DNA from 2 places in the Nostoc sp. ChiSLP03a genome. Region 2 is predicted to be linked to the other one. Evidence: predicted binding sites of a transcription regulator. Region 2 holds the regulator's gene; the other holds the start of a gene.

Region 1 (6,838 bases), on a different contig from region 2:
AGGCTTAATTTTGCTACCTCATCTAGCTACTCAAGGTTGGGGTGTTGGTGCAAATGGTGCAGTCGTGGATACTTATCCCTACTTTGTAATTGGAGCTTTGCATCTAATTTCCTCAGCCTTTTTGGGTTTTGGAGGAATCTTTCATTCTCTGCGTGGCCCGGAAAAATTGGAGGGTAAAGTTCCTTTCTTTGGCTACGACTGGTCAGACACGGGTAAAATGACCACAATCCTTGGTATACATCTGGTTTTACTGGGTTGTGGTGCATTCTTGTTAGTCGCCAAAGCAATGTACTTTGGGGGTTTGTACGACCCAAATGTTGAAAATGTGCGGGTAATTACAAATCCGACATTAAACCCAGCCGTCATTTTTGGTTATGTGTTTGGCGCAATTAGGAAATTCTGGATTGCTGGCGTTGACAACCTAGAAGACGTGGTTGGTGGACATATTTGGGTTGGTGCAATGTTGATTATTGGTGGACTTTTCCACATAGCAACTAAGCCCTTTAGTTGGACGCATCCACTATTTGTTTGGTCTGGAGAAGCTTATCTCTCATACAGTCTAGGCGCTTTGGCACTGATGGGTTTTATTGCAACTCTCTTTATATCGGTAAACACCACTGTTTATCCTGAAGTTTTTTATGGGCCGGCGCTTGTAGTTAGACAGAATATCGTGCCGTACTTTTCATCGCCTGACCCTGACCTTGTAACTGCTCGGACTTGGTTAGCTAATGCCCATTTTTGGTTAGCTTTCTTCTTTCTCCAAGGTCATATCTGGCACGCCTTGCGGGCGCGTGGGTTCGATTTTCGCAAAGGTAGGGTGAGTCAGGAGGCGGTAATTCCGCAACCAATTAGCTAAATTCAATTTAATGCAATTAATTTGCAATTGTCTAGAAGCATAAGCTCAACAATATTGCTAAATATTCTCAAGGAGTTTTGGAAATGACAGCAGTAATTGAAGATAGCCCATATAAGCAACAGATACCTGATGTTGGTTGGTGGGCTGGTAACTTTCGTCTCACTAATTTATCGGGAAAATTACTAGGCGCTCATATTGCCCATTCTGCATTGATTTTGTTATGGGCTGGAGGGATGATGCTGTTTGAATTGTCGCGCTTCAACCCTAATGAGCCAATGTATGAGCAAGGCTTAATTTTGTTACCTCATCTAGCAACTCTCGGTTTGGGTGTCGGTACTGGTGGGCAAGTTATTAGCACCTATCCCTACTTTGTAATCAGTGTCTTACATCTGATACCTTCAGTGATTCTGGCAGCCGGTGGTATTTATCACTCTCTGCTGGGTCCAGAAGTGTTACAAGATAATCCTACTTGGGCTGGATTTTTTGGCTATGACTGGAAAGATAAGGACAAGATGACAACCATCTTGGGCATTCACCTCACACTTTTGGGTTTGGGTGCTTTGGCTTTAGTTGCTAAGGCGATGTTTTGGGGTGGACTGTTTGACCCTTGGGCTGCTGGCGGTGGAGATGTCAGGGTAATCAATCATCCGACACTTAACCCATTGCGCATCTTTGGCTACCTATTTGGGGCTTGGGGTCCAGAGGGATTGGCTGCTGTTGATAACTTGGAAGATGTTGTTGGCGGTCACATCTGGGTTGGTTTGATGTTAATTGGTGGTGGTATTTTTCACATCTTGACTAAGCCATTTGCTTGGGCGCGCCGAGTTTTGATTTACTCAGGGGAAGCGTATTTATCTTACAGCATTGGTGCTGTAGCATACATGGGCTTTTTAGCAGCATATTTTGCATCAGTTAATAACACCGTCTATCCCGAAGTTTTTTATGGCCCAGTTAGAGCTATAGAAACTTCTGCTGGTATAGTTTCTGCTCGTGGTTGGTTGGTAACTTTCCATTTTGTCCTAGCGCTCATGTTTCTGTTAGGTCACATTTGGCACGCACTCCGCGCTCGTGCGATCGCAGGCGGATTTGATTTTAAAAATGGTGATATGGTTCAGCCTCCACGTGTAGAGCGCCAAACGAGTAATCAGGTAAGCGCAGTCAATTCTTCTGATCTGACGCTGAAGTTTCTCAAATACTTGCCAATTTACCGCCCCGGTATATCTCCTTTGTGGCGGGGATTAGAAATTGGCATGGCTCATGGTTACTGGCTAGTTGGTCCCTTTGCAACATTAGGCTCATTGGGTTTATTACGCAATTCTAATGTCGGCAGCTTGGTTGGTTTATTAGCCACAGGCAGTTTGATTATCATCCTGACAATTGGTTTTTCGCTTTATGGCACTACTAGCTACGAAAAACAGCAAGAAATCTATTCACGATCGGTTTCGGTTGCAACAGTTGCCAAAGTGCCACAGAGCATCAATACTGTCGCCGAATGGAGTCAATTTACCGAGGGCTTTTTGATTGGTGGAATTGGTGGAGCAATCTTCGCTTATCTGCTATTAACTAGTATTGCTTTATTCGGTGCGATCGCAATCAACTCGATTTAATCATCTAGTGATTTAGTACTCATCATGTAAAGACGTAGCATTCTACGTCTTTACAATAAATTAGAGCAAGACTTAAATTGCTCACACTCGCCTCACTTCTTTTAATTTATGTCTACCTACTGACTCAGTTAATTTAGTTTCACTCAACACTAGCTAAATAATATTTCATGCCTGCGGTTAAAAGCAGTTGACTGCGGGCACTTTTTTCTCATCTTTAGGAGGATGACTTATGCTGGCTACAATTTTTTGCGCTTCATTTGCTTGGGCCACTTTGATTTTCTTTATTTTGAGTATCTGCTTTACCTTAAAACAAGGGATAAATCATTTAAAAAAGCTACATCAAATTCCTTGTCATGCTTGTGAATATTTCACTAACGATTATCGCCTTAAGTGTACTGTACATCCAACTAAAGCTTGTTCTGAGGAAGCGTTCGGCTGTCTTGACTTTGAACCTCAAACTTCTTTTTGTAATGCTTGTCAAAAGGGTCGGCAAAAGCTTTATTAAAATTTTCTAATTAGATAATTTCTAATCCGTAATACTCTAAATACTTATGAACAGAGAATCTGATTTGCTATCGGAACTATGCGATTTTTTATATCCTCGTAGTCCATATTATGGGCAATTTAAACCAGAGTATCTAGTATTTAACGCTAATCTTCAAGATTTTTCTCAACGGGTAAACTACATTTGCAGCCTCCAAACTAGTGGTAAACTTTCACCACAAGAGGCTTACAAACAAATTCACATCCTCTGGAGACAGTTGAAAAGTGCTAAAAAAGAATTGGAAATTCGCTAGCTAAATAGAATGAAAATTGTATCCGCCTGCGATCGCAGTCCTTGCAAGATGAGTAGAGTTGTCCACCAATTGAGTATTTTTAACAAAATACAAAAAAGTTACATTGACTGGATTAATATGGAAATAAATTTTTCCTAAAAAAAATTAAGGATGTAAAAACAACAACCATTTACACCCAAATTGCTAACAGACGCGATTAATCGCGTCTCTACGTTATGCTTCTTCGGAATTATCTCTTTTATGTCCTGGGGATGCTTCGTAAAGTGCATCAAGATGTTGGCGCGCATCTTCAACGTTAATCGAACGCATTACCAAAAGTGGCTCTTTAATTAAGTTTCCAGCGCTATCTAATAACTCTGGATGGGGTACAAACTGTTTTTTTGATGAATAATAACCTGAGTTACGTTGGTTATTCATTGGCGAGGAATTCGTTGGGTAAGTTCGCTCCCGATCAAAACTGAACATAATCAGGTTACGAATTAAGTTGCCAACAGCTATAAATGCAAGGATTGTAAAAGCAAGAATGTAAAGCAGATGTAACATTGGATTTTCCTCCAGAACAGCAATTTTTAAAACTTTATTTTGTAACGCTTTGTTTCGCCGATACTGTACTCACAGCTAAGACGATTATTCTACGCACTTTTCAGGCGCTTACATTTATATGGAGCTATTTGTCAACCGTTATTCCACTTACGGTAGCATAGGATACATTGTTTTGCTAATCCAGGGAATGTTAAGAAATTGTTAAGAATTTTCTACTATCTTTTTAACGACTGATTTACCATCTTGCGTAGACGCTTCCTTGGTAATTTAAAAGACATCGCTAAGTTGTCTGCCGAAATTTAGCGCTTAGACTTCACGTCCTTGACGAAAGCGCATTGCGACATTCCAGCATTCTGTTACTAATTCATGCCAAGGCATTAACGTTGCCATATCAATTCCGACTTGTTTATCAGTTGCATTAAATAGCATCTTCGCCGTATTTAGTTCATCCTGGGCTTGCTTAACCCGTAAGAGCAAGTCAGATTGCTCTTGGTGACTCATAAATGAGAGTTCCTCAGTTTCGAGTAAATGGCGCGATCGCGTAAACCAATGCCGAAAATCTTCCAGCAGCGGATCTAAAACCGTTTTCAACAACTCAGTCCCTGGTAAATTTGAGTCTGACATAAATAAGAGGAATATTTCAAACTTGCTTACTAATATTAACGTTATTTACGTTTCTTAATACTTTTTAGGTTTCTCTCATAATTTTTTGATGTAAAATTTTGTAACAAATGGCACAAAATTTATTATATAGTCTTGATATCTGGTTTGTACAGTGCCTTTGGACAGGCATCTATAGGCATATATGACAGCGAGTTGTAATTCATAAGATAATTTAGCGATGTCTACGACGGGCTACGCCTACGCAGGCAATCCTGAATTTGAAACTCAGGTAACAAATCAAAAATTTATCTTTATTTTTGAATTGAACAAGAATTTAGGACTCAGAATCAAACCGCTACGCAAAGTCATTAGTCATTAGTTCAAGAGAAAGCACGCCTACTCTTTAACATAGTTTGAATTGCTTCGATGAAAGAAAACCTTTTTCTGCCCACCGTCAAAGCAAGTTTGCGGTGAGCTTTGTTGAATTGCTCATGGCATTGCATAAGGATGGTGTATGCACCAATGACAAATGACAAATGACAAATGACAAATGACTACTTAACCAAAGTCGTTATAGTTGAATAAGCCTACAGATTCAGATAAATCACCTTTTGTAATCACCTCGCCAACGGTTCAGCAGCCAATGTCGCCAAATTCATCAAATCAGTCACAACAGTCAGAACAAGTTGAAAAAATCTATTTACCGCGTACCAGCGAATCGGAGAACTTAAAAAAGATTCGCCACACTGCTTCCCATGTTATGGCAATGGCGGTACAAAAGCTGTTTCCCAAGGCGCAAGTTACAATCGGCCCTTGGATAGAAAACGGTTTTTACTATGACTTCGACAGTCCAGAACCATTTAGCGAAAACGATCTCAAAGCCATCAAGAAAGAGATGGCGAAGATTATCAATCGCAAATTGCCAGTAATTCGAGAAGAAGTCAGCCGTGAAGAAGCCGAACGCCGGATTCAAGGAATTAATGAACCCTACAAGCTAGAAATCCTGGGAGATATTAAAGAGGAACCAATCACAATTTACCATCTGGGGAATGAATGGTGGGATTTGTGTGCGGGGCCTCATCTGGAAAATACCAGTGAATTAAACCCGAAAGCAGTTGAACTAGAAAGCGTTGCTGGTGCTTATTGGCGTGGGGATGAAACTAAAGCCCAATTACAACGCATCTACGCCACCGCTTGGGAAAGTCCAGAACAACTCGCTGAATATAAGCAACGTAAAGAAGAAGCGCTACGGCGAGATCACCGGAAACTGGGTAAGGAACTGGGATTATTTGTATTCTCTGATTTAGTGGGGCCGGGTTTACCTTTATGGACACCCAAAGGCACTCTGTTACGGAGTACTTTAGAAGATTTCCTCAAGCAAGAACAGGTAAAACGGGGTTATTTATCTGTAGTAACGCCTCATATTGCCAGAGTAGATTTATTTAAAACCTCTGGACATTGGCAGAAATATAAAGAAGATATGTTCCCCTTAATGGCAGACGATCGAGAAGCTGCTGCACAGGAACAAGGCTTTGTCATGAAGCCGATGAACTGCCCCTTCCATATCCAAATATATAAGAGTGAGTTACGCTCTTATCGGGAACTACCGATGCGCTTGGCGGAATTTGGCACTGTTTACCGCTACGAACAATCAGGCGAATTGGGCGGTTTAACACGGGTGCGCGGTTTTACTGTAGATGATTCTCACCTGTTCGTTACCCCAGAACAACTCGATAGTGAATTCCTCAGTGTGGTGGATTTGATTTTGTCGGTGTTCAATAAGCTGCAATTGAAGAACTTTAAAGCTAGACTGAGTTTCCGCGATCCTGCTAGTGATAAGTACATCGGTTCAGATGAAGTTTGGGACAAAGCCGAAGGTGCAATTCGCCGTGCAGTTGAAACCTTGGGGATGGAACACTTTGAAGGTATTGGCGAAGCAGCTTTTTATGGGCCTAAACTCGACTTTATCTTTAGTGATGCCCTAGAACGGGAGTGGCAATTAGGAACTGTACAGGTAGATTACAATTTGCCAGAACGCTTTGATTTGGAGTACGTCGCCGAAGATGGTGTTCGCAAACGTCCAGTAATGATTCACCGTGCGCCTTTTGGTTCGCTGGAACGGCTAATTGGGATCTTAATTGAAGAATATGCGGGTGATTTTCCTTTGTGGTTAGCGCCAGTGCAAGCTAGATTACTGCCAGTGGGTGATACACAATTAGACTTTGCGAAAGATGTGGTGGCGAAGATGCGTGCATTAGGCATCCGTGCAGAAGTTGATACCAGTGGCGATCGCTTGGGTAAACAAATTCGCAATGCAGAGAAAGAAAAAATACCTGTGATGGCTGTGGTGGGAGCTAAGGAAGTGGAAACTAATACCTTGAGCATCCGTACCCGCGCCTCTGGAGAATTGGGAGTTATCCCTGTCGATGAGG
Region 2 (6,838 bases):
CTAATGAATAATTAGTATCTAATTGTGTTTGTGTAATTGGTGGTTGTGTTGTTGGTGGTAATGGTTGTCCCTGAGCTAGACTGGCAGATGACACAGCGGCATTGACAGCAGTTAACAAAGCCATACCTACAGCTGGCTGAATTAGTAATTTAGACAAACTTTTGTTAAGCATATTTACTTGAAACTCTGAAACTACAATCAATAAAGTACTGTCTAAACATTTTTATTTTGACTAGACCTAAGTATTCATGTTCCCCGACACTCTTATTTTCCTAGAAAAGTGTGATTTTCCGGAGGAAATTTATTTATTGAAGTTAAATTTTTAGTGAAGTTAGCTTAAAGTTAATGTTGCTTGAATAGAGTAATATCAAAAAATATAGGATTTACGCAAATAAACCCAGTTTCTACAAAAAATTGTCTGTTAGCTAACAATCAAATAGTCCCGAATAAATTTTTCTTGTCAAAGTTAATTTGATGACATTTAAAATCTGCGATGAGTAGTAAGGGACTACTAAAATTAGGAACAAGTTCATTAAAGAAATACAAATAACCTTGAAAAGATGTCGGAATTTTATTTTTTGTAGATTGCATTGGCAAAGAGAACTCAAAAAGGCAGAGTTTTGGGTTTTGCTCTTCAAACTAGTCGACAATTTACTATTTGGCAACAAGACTAATTCAAGGGGTTGTTTTTTCTTTGGATCTGTTGAATAAAAAATTCTTCTAGGGATTGACGTGATAAGTTAATGGTGATAATTTTACCTTCCATAAGACGAAGACTGGCAAGAAAATCATAGTAACCATCTTGTAGTGTACCGTGCCAGGAACCATCAGGCTCAAATATGAGAGTGGGTATCCATTTTTTGAGAATTTCCCAGTCACCGCCTTGACCTTTTACTTGATATGTGTCATTTATGCCTAAGAGTTCATTGAGGGAACCAGAGCAAATTAGTTCACCTTGAGCGAGGATGGCAATGCGATCGCAAATCTGTTCTACTTCACTAAGAACGTGACTGTTGAAAAAAATCGTCTTACCAGCAGCTTTGAGCGCCAGAATAATTTCTCGCATTTGATAGCGCCCCACCGGATCGAGACCAGACATAGGTTCATCCAGAAAAACTAAATCTGGCTCATTAATTAATGCCTGTGCCATACCAACACGCTGTAGCATTCCTTTGGAATAGCGCCGCAGCAGTTTTTTACGGGCATCAGCTTGGGATAAACCGACCAATTCCAGTAGTTGGGGAATGCGCTGGCGTTGGACACTTTGGGGAATTTGGAATAACCCAGCAGCAAGCTGTAAAAATTCCCAACCAGTGAGATAGTCGTACAAATAGGGATTTTCCGGCAGATAGCCAATATGTTGCTTAACACTGCGATCGCCTATTGGCTTACCTAACAACGATCCGCGTCCAGAAGTGGGATGAATAATTCCCAGTAACAATTTTAAAAGGGTAGTTTTCCCAGCACCATTAGGCCCCAACAAACCAAAGGTTTCGCCTTTGTAAACCGTTAAAGAACAGTTTTTGAGAGATACAACTTTTTGATTTAGCCAAAAACCAGTGCGATAGACTTTTCGCAACTCAGAAGTTAGGACTACTGGTGGAATGTCTGCCGTATTAAGTTGAGAATTAGAGTCATCTGCAACAGACTTCATCTCGGTTAAATCACTATTTATCAGCTTGGCATCAATTAAAAATTACCTGGTAGGCTGATAATAACCATGAACAACTCGTGTGTCAATTATCCGAAATGGGGGACTGGGGAAGAAGTAAGGGAGCAGTGAGCAGGGGAGGCAGGGGAGACAAGGAAGACAAGGGGGACAAGGGGGAATTATTGAACCAGTCTCTCCCTTGTCTCCCCCCTCTTCCTCATCTAAGTTGTCTCTTGTCCATGCCCCATGCCCAATCCCCAATGCCCAATTTGACTTTTTTCATAGAACTCCCTTAGAACTGGGAATTAAGCCAGCACGTCGCGGGTCAATTTCTACCGCCAGCCGTGTTGCTCTTGCAAAAGCTTTAAATGTCGCTTCAATGATGTGATGGGAATTAATGCCATCCAATTGTCGAATGTGCAGTGTCATTTGACTATGGTTCACCAGTGCCACAAAAAATTCTCGCACCAGTTGGGTGTCATAGGTTCCTACCCGTTGAGTTGGAATTTGCAAGCCATAGCTGAGGTGAGGCCGTCCAGAAAAATCTAGCGCTACCTGAACTAAGGCTTCATCCAGCGGTGCAAGAAAATTACCAAAGCGGACAATACCCTTTCTGTCGCCTAATGCTTGGTTAAAAGCTTGCCCTAAAGTAATGCCTACATCTTCGTTAGTATGATGATCGTCAATTTCCCAGTCTCCCTTGGCTTGAACATCTATATCAATCAGCCCATGGGAGGCAATTTGATGCAACATGTGATCCAAAAACGGAATACCTGTTGCTGCTGTACAAGTTCCTCTACCATCCAGGTTGATGGTGACTTGCACATTAGTTTCACCAGTGGTGCGATGAACAGTGGCAATGCGAGGGGTTTGGGTTGAGCGATCGTAGTTTGAATTAACTTGGCGATTGGTTGTTTGCATGGGGAGTGAAAAGAGTTAAAAGTTAGGAGTTATGAGTTATGAGTTAAAAATTTATAACTCTTAACTCCTCACTCCTAACTCCTAACTTTATCGTGTCACATTCCCATAATTTCATATCCTGCATCTACATAGAGAATTTGTCCGGTAATGCCGCTGGACAAATCACTACACAAGAAAGCCGCAGCGTTGCCCACTTCTAGCTGAGTTACAGTGCGTCGTAGGGGAGCTACTTCTTCTACATGATGAATCATATCCAAAATCCCACCCACTGCTGAAGATGCCAAAGTACGGATGGGGCCTGCGGAGATGGCATTCACACGAATATTTTGCGGCCCTAGTTCAGCAGCTAGGTAACGCACACTCATTTCTAAACCCGCCTTGGCAATTCCCATAACGTTGTAGTTGGGGATTGCCCTAACACCACCTAAATATGTCAGGGTGACGATGCTACCTCCCTCTGTCATCAAAGGTTTGGCTGCACCACTTAACTGCACCAATGAGTAGGTACTAATTTCTAAGGCGGTGTTGAAGCCAGAACGAGAGGTTTGGCTAAAATCTCCACTTAAATCGTCTTTGCTGGCAAAGGCCAGACAATGGATGAGGATATCTAGCTTTCCCCACTGTTCGCCAATTGTCTCAAAAGTAGATTTAATTTGGTCTTCATCTTGGACATTACAGGGAAGAAATAGGCTGGGGTTAAGAGGCTCTACCAATTCCGCGACTTTTTTCTCCATCTTGCCGCGTTCATCCGGTAGGTAGGTAATACCCAGGTTTGCTCCGGCTTTGTGCAGCTGTTGGGCTATTCCCCAGGCGATCGAGCGGTTATTGGCAATACCTGTAACAAGGGCATTTTTTCCAGTCAGATTTAGCATAGAAATTGTTAATGCGATCGATCATTAGGAGCATACTAGAATCTGAGGCTAATTTATCTTTGTTTTATACAGGATTTGCAAAAATGAATATTGGTAAGAGTGTTTGCTGTGATAAAAATCTTGATTTTTTATAAAGATATTCTCAAGATATCTTTATTTGTTCTTCAAAAAACCTTTTAAATACAGTTATTGGAACTACTTATCAACAATTAGTAGCTGAAAGGATCAACAATTATGTATCATTATAAACAAAGAGTTATGAAGAGATTAGTTGGAGTATAGGAAAGTACAGAAAGGTTGACGGTGCTTTATTCATTTTTCGGGTGTATTCTTAGGTAATCAGTTTTTGTTTTTCCGGCATTGGGTAGGGGAAGGGAGATGATCGTGACACAAGATAAAGCCCTAGCAAATGTTTTTCGTCAGATGGCGACCGGGGCGTTTCCGCCAGTTGTGGAAACGTTTGAACGCAATAAAACGATCTTTTTTCCTGGCGATCCTGCCGAACGAGTTTATTTTCTTTTGAAAGGTGCTGTTAAACTTTCCAGGGTGTACGAGGCAGGAGAGGAAATAACGGTAGCGTTGCTGCGGGAAAATAGTGTTTTTGGTGTATTGTCATTGCTGACAGGAAATAAATCGGATCGGTTTTACCATGCGGTTGCATTTACTCCTGTAGAATTACTGTCGGCACCAATTGAACAGGTAGAGGTAGCACTCAAGGAAAATCCAGAATTATCAATGTTAATGCTGCGAGGTCTGTCTTCGCGCATTTTACAGACAGAGATGATGATTGAAACTCTTGCTCACCGAGATATGGGTTCTAGATTGGTGAGTTTTTTGTTAATTCTTTGTCGGGATTTTGGCGTTCCTTGTGCAGATGGGATCACAATTGATCTGAAGTTATCTCATCAAGCGATCGCAGAGGCAATTGGTTCAACTCGTGTTACCGTTACTAGGCTCCTGGGAGATTTGCGTGAGAAAAAAATGATTTCTATCCACAAAAAGAAGATTACTGTGCATAAACCTGTTACCTTAAGTAGGCAGTTCACATAAAAACAATTGGAGAAAGGGGAATCGGTGCGTGTTCTATTTTGAAAAATGACACTAATAGCTAGAGGTAAATCAAAAATTGAATAATTTCAGCTATTGCCAATTCCCACTTCTTTCCAGACAATGCTTAAAAGTAGTAGGCTGTATCTGGAAGGATTTCGGTAGCTAAAGATGACCACCGGATACATCCTCATCGCAGCAATTTTGATTCTGGGAGGCGTAATTGCCACCGTGGGCGATCGCATCGGCACACGAGTTGGCAAAGCCCGCCTCTCACTTTTTAAGCTTCGTCCGAAAAACACCGCCGTACTAGTAACAATTTTTACTGGTGGTCTGATTTCAGCATCAACTCTAGGGATTTTATTCGCTGCTGACGAAGGTTTGCGAAAAGGAGTCTTTGAGTTAGAAGATATTCAAACAGACCTTAGACAGAAGCGGGAACAGCTAAAAACCGCAGAAACGCAGAAAAGTCAGGTAGAGGGTGAGCTAAACCAAGCAAGAATTGCCCAAGCAAAAGCACAACAAGACTTGCAGGCAATTAATCAATCCTTGCAGGCGGCAAACGCCAAACAGAGGGAAACGCAAGCCCAGCTGAACCGCACCATTAATCAACAAGCCCAAACCCAAACTCAACTCCAACGCACTCAAGGTCAGTTAGGACAAGTTGTAACTCAATACCAAAAAGCTATAGCTGAGTTGCAAAGCGTTTCCAATCAGAGAAAGGAACTACAGGCGGCAGTTGAACTATTGAAGACAGAACGTCAAAGACTGTATGCAGAAGCGAAAAAAGCCATTGACGAAGCCAAAACAGCAATCGAAAAACGCGATCGCGAACTTGCTAACCGTCAAGAAGCCATAGAAGCACGCGATCAAAAAATTGGCCAACTGGATCAACTGATTCAAAAGCGTAACGTAGAAGTTGCAGCACGAGAGCAAGTGATTGCCAAACGGGAATCGCGCCTCAAAGAATTGGAAACACAACAGGAAGAACTAGAACAGGAAGTTGCCAGACTGGAAAAATATTATCAGTCCTACCGCGACCTGCGTTTGGGTAAGCTGGCCTTAGTTCGCGGTCAAGTTCTGTCCGCTGCTGTAATTCGTGTTACTCAACCTGCCGCTGCTCGTCAGGCAGTAGTACAACTTTTACAAGAAGCCAATCGCAACGCCAACCTCGAATTAAGCGAGCCTGGTACAAATTCGGCAAATTTAGAGCTGTTGCGCGTGACCCAGGATCGGGTCGATCAATTAAGCAAGCAGATTGCCGATGGTAAAGAATACGTCGTGCGAATTTTCTCTGCTGGTAATTACGTCAGGGGAGAAAAGCAGATAGAATTTTTCGCGGATACAGCCCAGAATCAACTGGTTTTTTCGGGAGGTGCGGTGCTAGCCACGACTACTGCTGATTCCCAAACCATGACATCTTATCAGTTACAGCAGCGGCTAGAAATACTGATTTCTGCTTCCCAATTTCGTGCCCGTAATGCCGGAATTGTCGAAAATGTGCAAGTAGAGGGAACTTTTCTGCGCTTTGTCAGCCAATTAAGACAGTATAATCAACTTTTGGAGATCAAAGCGATCGCAGCAGAGGATACTTATACAGCCGGGCCATTGAGAGTAAAATTGGTAGCAATAGTTAACGGAAAAATTATTTTTAGTACTTAAAAAATTATTTGCACACTGTTATTAGTAAGATTTAAACATATTGAACAGCAGTCAAAATAATTGCTATAGCTGCATTTTTTATTTAGCAGATACTATGCGAACATTTTTAATTTTTAATTAATTATGAATTTCCGTGAATTTTCACCAACGCAACCAGTCATCTTGGGGTTCGATCCAGGTCGAGATAAGTGTGGTTTAGGGGTGATGGGACTGGATCGGCAACTGTATTATCATCAAGTTGTGTTAGCAAAAGAGGCGATCGCTAGCATTGAGACACTGCGCCAAAGGTTTCCGATCTCTTTGATGGTCATGGGCGACCAAACTACAGCCAAACAGTGGAGACAGAGATTATATCAAGAATTGACAGAACCGTTGAGTATTATTTTAGTGGATGAGCGCTACACAACCTTAGAAGCACGCGATCGCTATTGGCAAATGTTCCCGCCCAAAGGGCTAATCAAGCTATTGCCACAGGGTCTACGACAGCCTCCAAGACCCATAGATGACATTGTTGCCATCCTCTTAATCGAAAGATACTTAAATCGCCTCACTGAATCAGCAACCAGCCAATTTTAGATTTTTTCTTCAATCCAAAATCTAAAATCCAAAATCCAAAATTGAATAACTCCTAAGTTTTAAAGTTCCGCCCGAATCGTAAAAGCATAGTCTCCTCCAGGCTCTAGCT

The links. The regulator NtcA, encoded in region 2, controls nitrogen genes in cyanobacteria. The targets are predictions, from matches to a motif close to TNTGTANNNNNNNNTACANA.
Region 1: the regulator NtcA is predicted to act here: its motif matches at 4,525-4,544, upstream of RMY32_RS18530 (DUF2605 domain-containing protein).

The regions. Positions count from the first base shown of each region.
Region 1 is NZ_JAVRBQ020000110.1:1,430-8,267, forward strand. Features, by position in the region: gene RMY32_RS18505 (chlorophyll a/b binding light-harvesting protein) at 1-856, shown strand, start outside; gene RMY32_RS18510 (chlorophyll a/b binding light-harvesting protein) at 940-2,463, shown strand; gene RMY32_RS18515 (hypothetical protein) at 2,693-2,968, shown strand; gene RMY32_RS18520 (hypothetical protein) at 3,015-3,260, shown strand; gene RMY32_RS18525 (DUF2973 domain-containing protein) at 3,474-3,803, opposite strand; gene RMY32_RS18530 (DUF2605 domain-containing protein) at 4,110-4,427, opposite strand; gene RMY32_RS18535 (hypothetical protein) at 4,645-4,785, shown strand; gene thrS (threonine--tRNA ligase) at 5,050-6,838, shown strand, end outside.
Region 2 is NZ_JAVRBQ020000140.1:41,573-48,410, forward strand. Features, by position in the region: gene RMY32_RS23015 (SLBB domain-containing protein) at 1-172, opposite strand, end outside; gene RMY32_RS23020 (ABC transporter ATP-binding protein) at 671-1,654, opposite strand; gene hisB (imidazoleglycerol-phosphate dehydratase HisB) at 1,931-2,572, opposite strand; gene fabI (enoyl-ACP reductase FabI) at 2,668-3,444, opposite strand; gene ntcA (global nitrogen regulator NtcA) at 3,823-4,494, shown strand; gene RMY32_RS23040 (DUF3084 domain-containing protein) at 4,663-6,153, shown strand; gene RMY32_RS23045 (resolvase) at 6,277-6,729, shown strand; gene RMY32_RS23050 (DUF3146 family protein) at 6,789-6,838, opposite strand, start outside.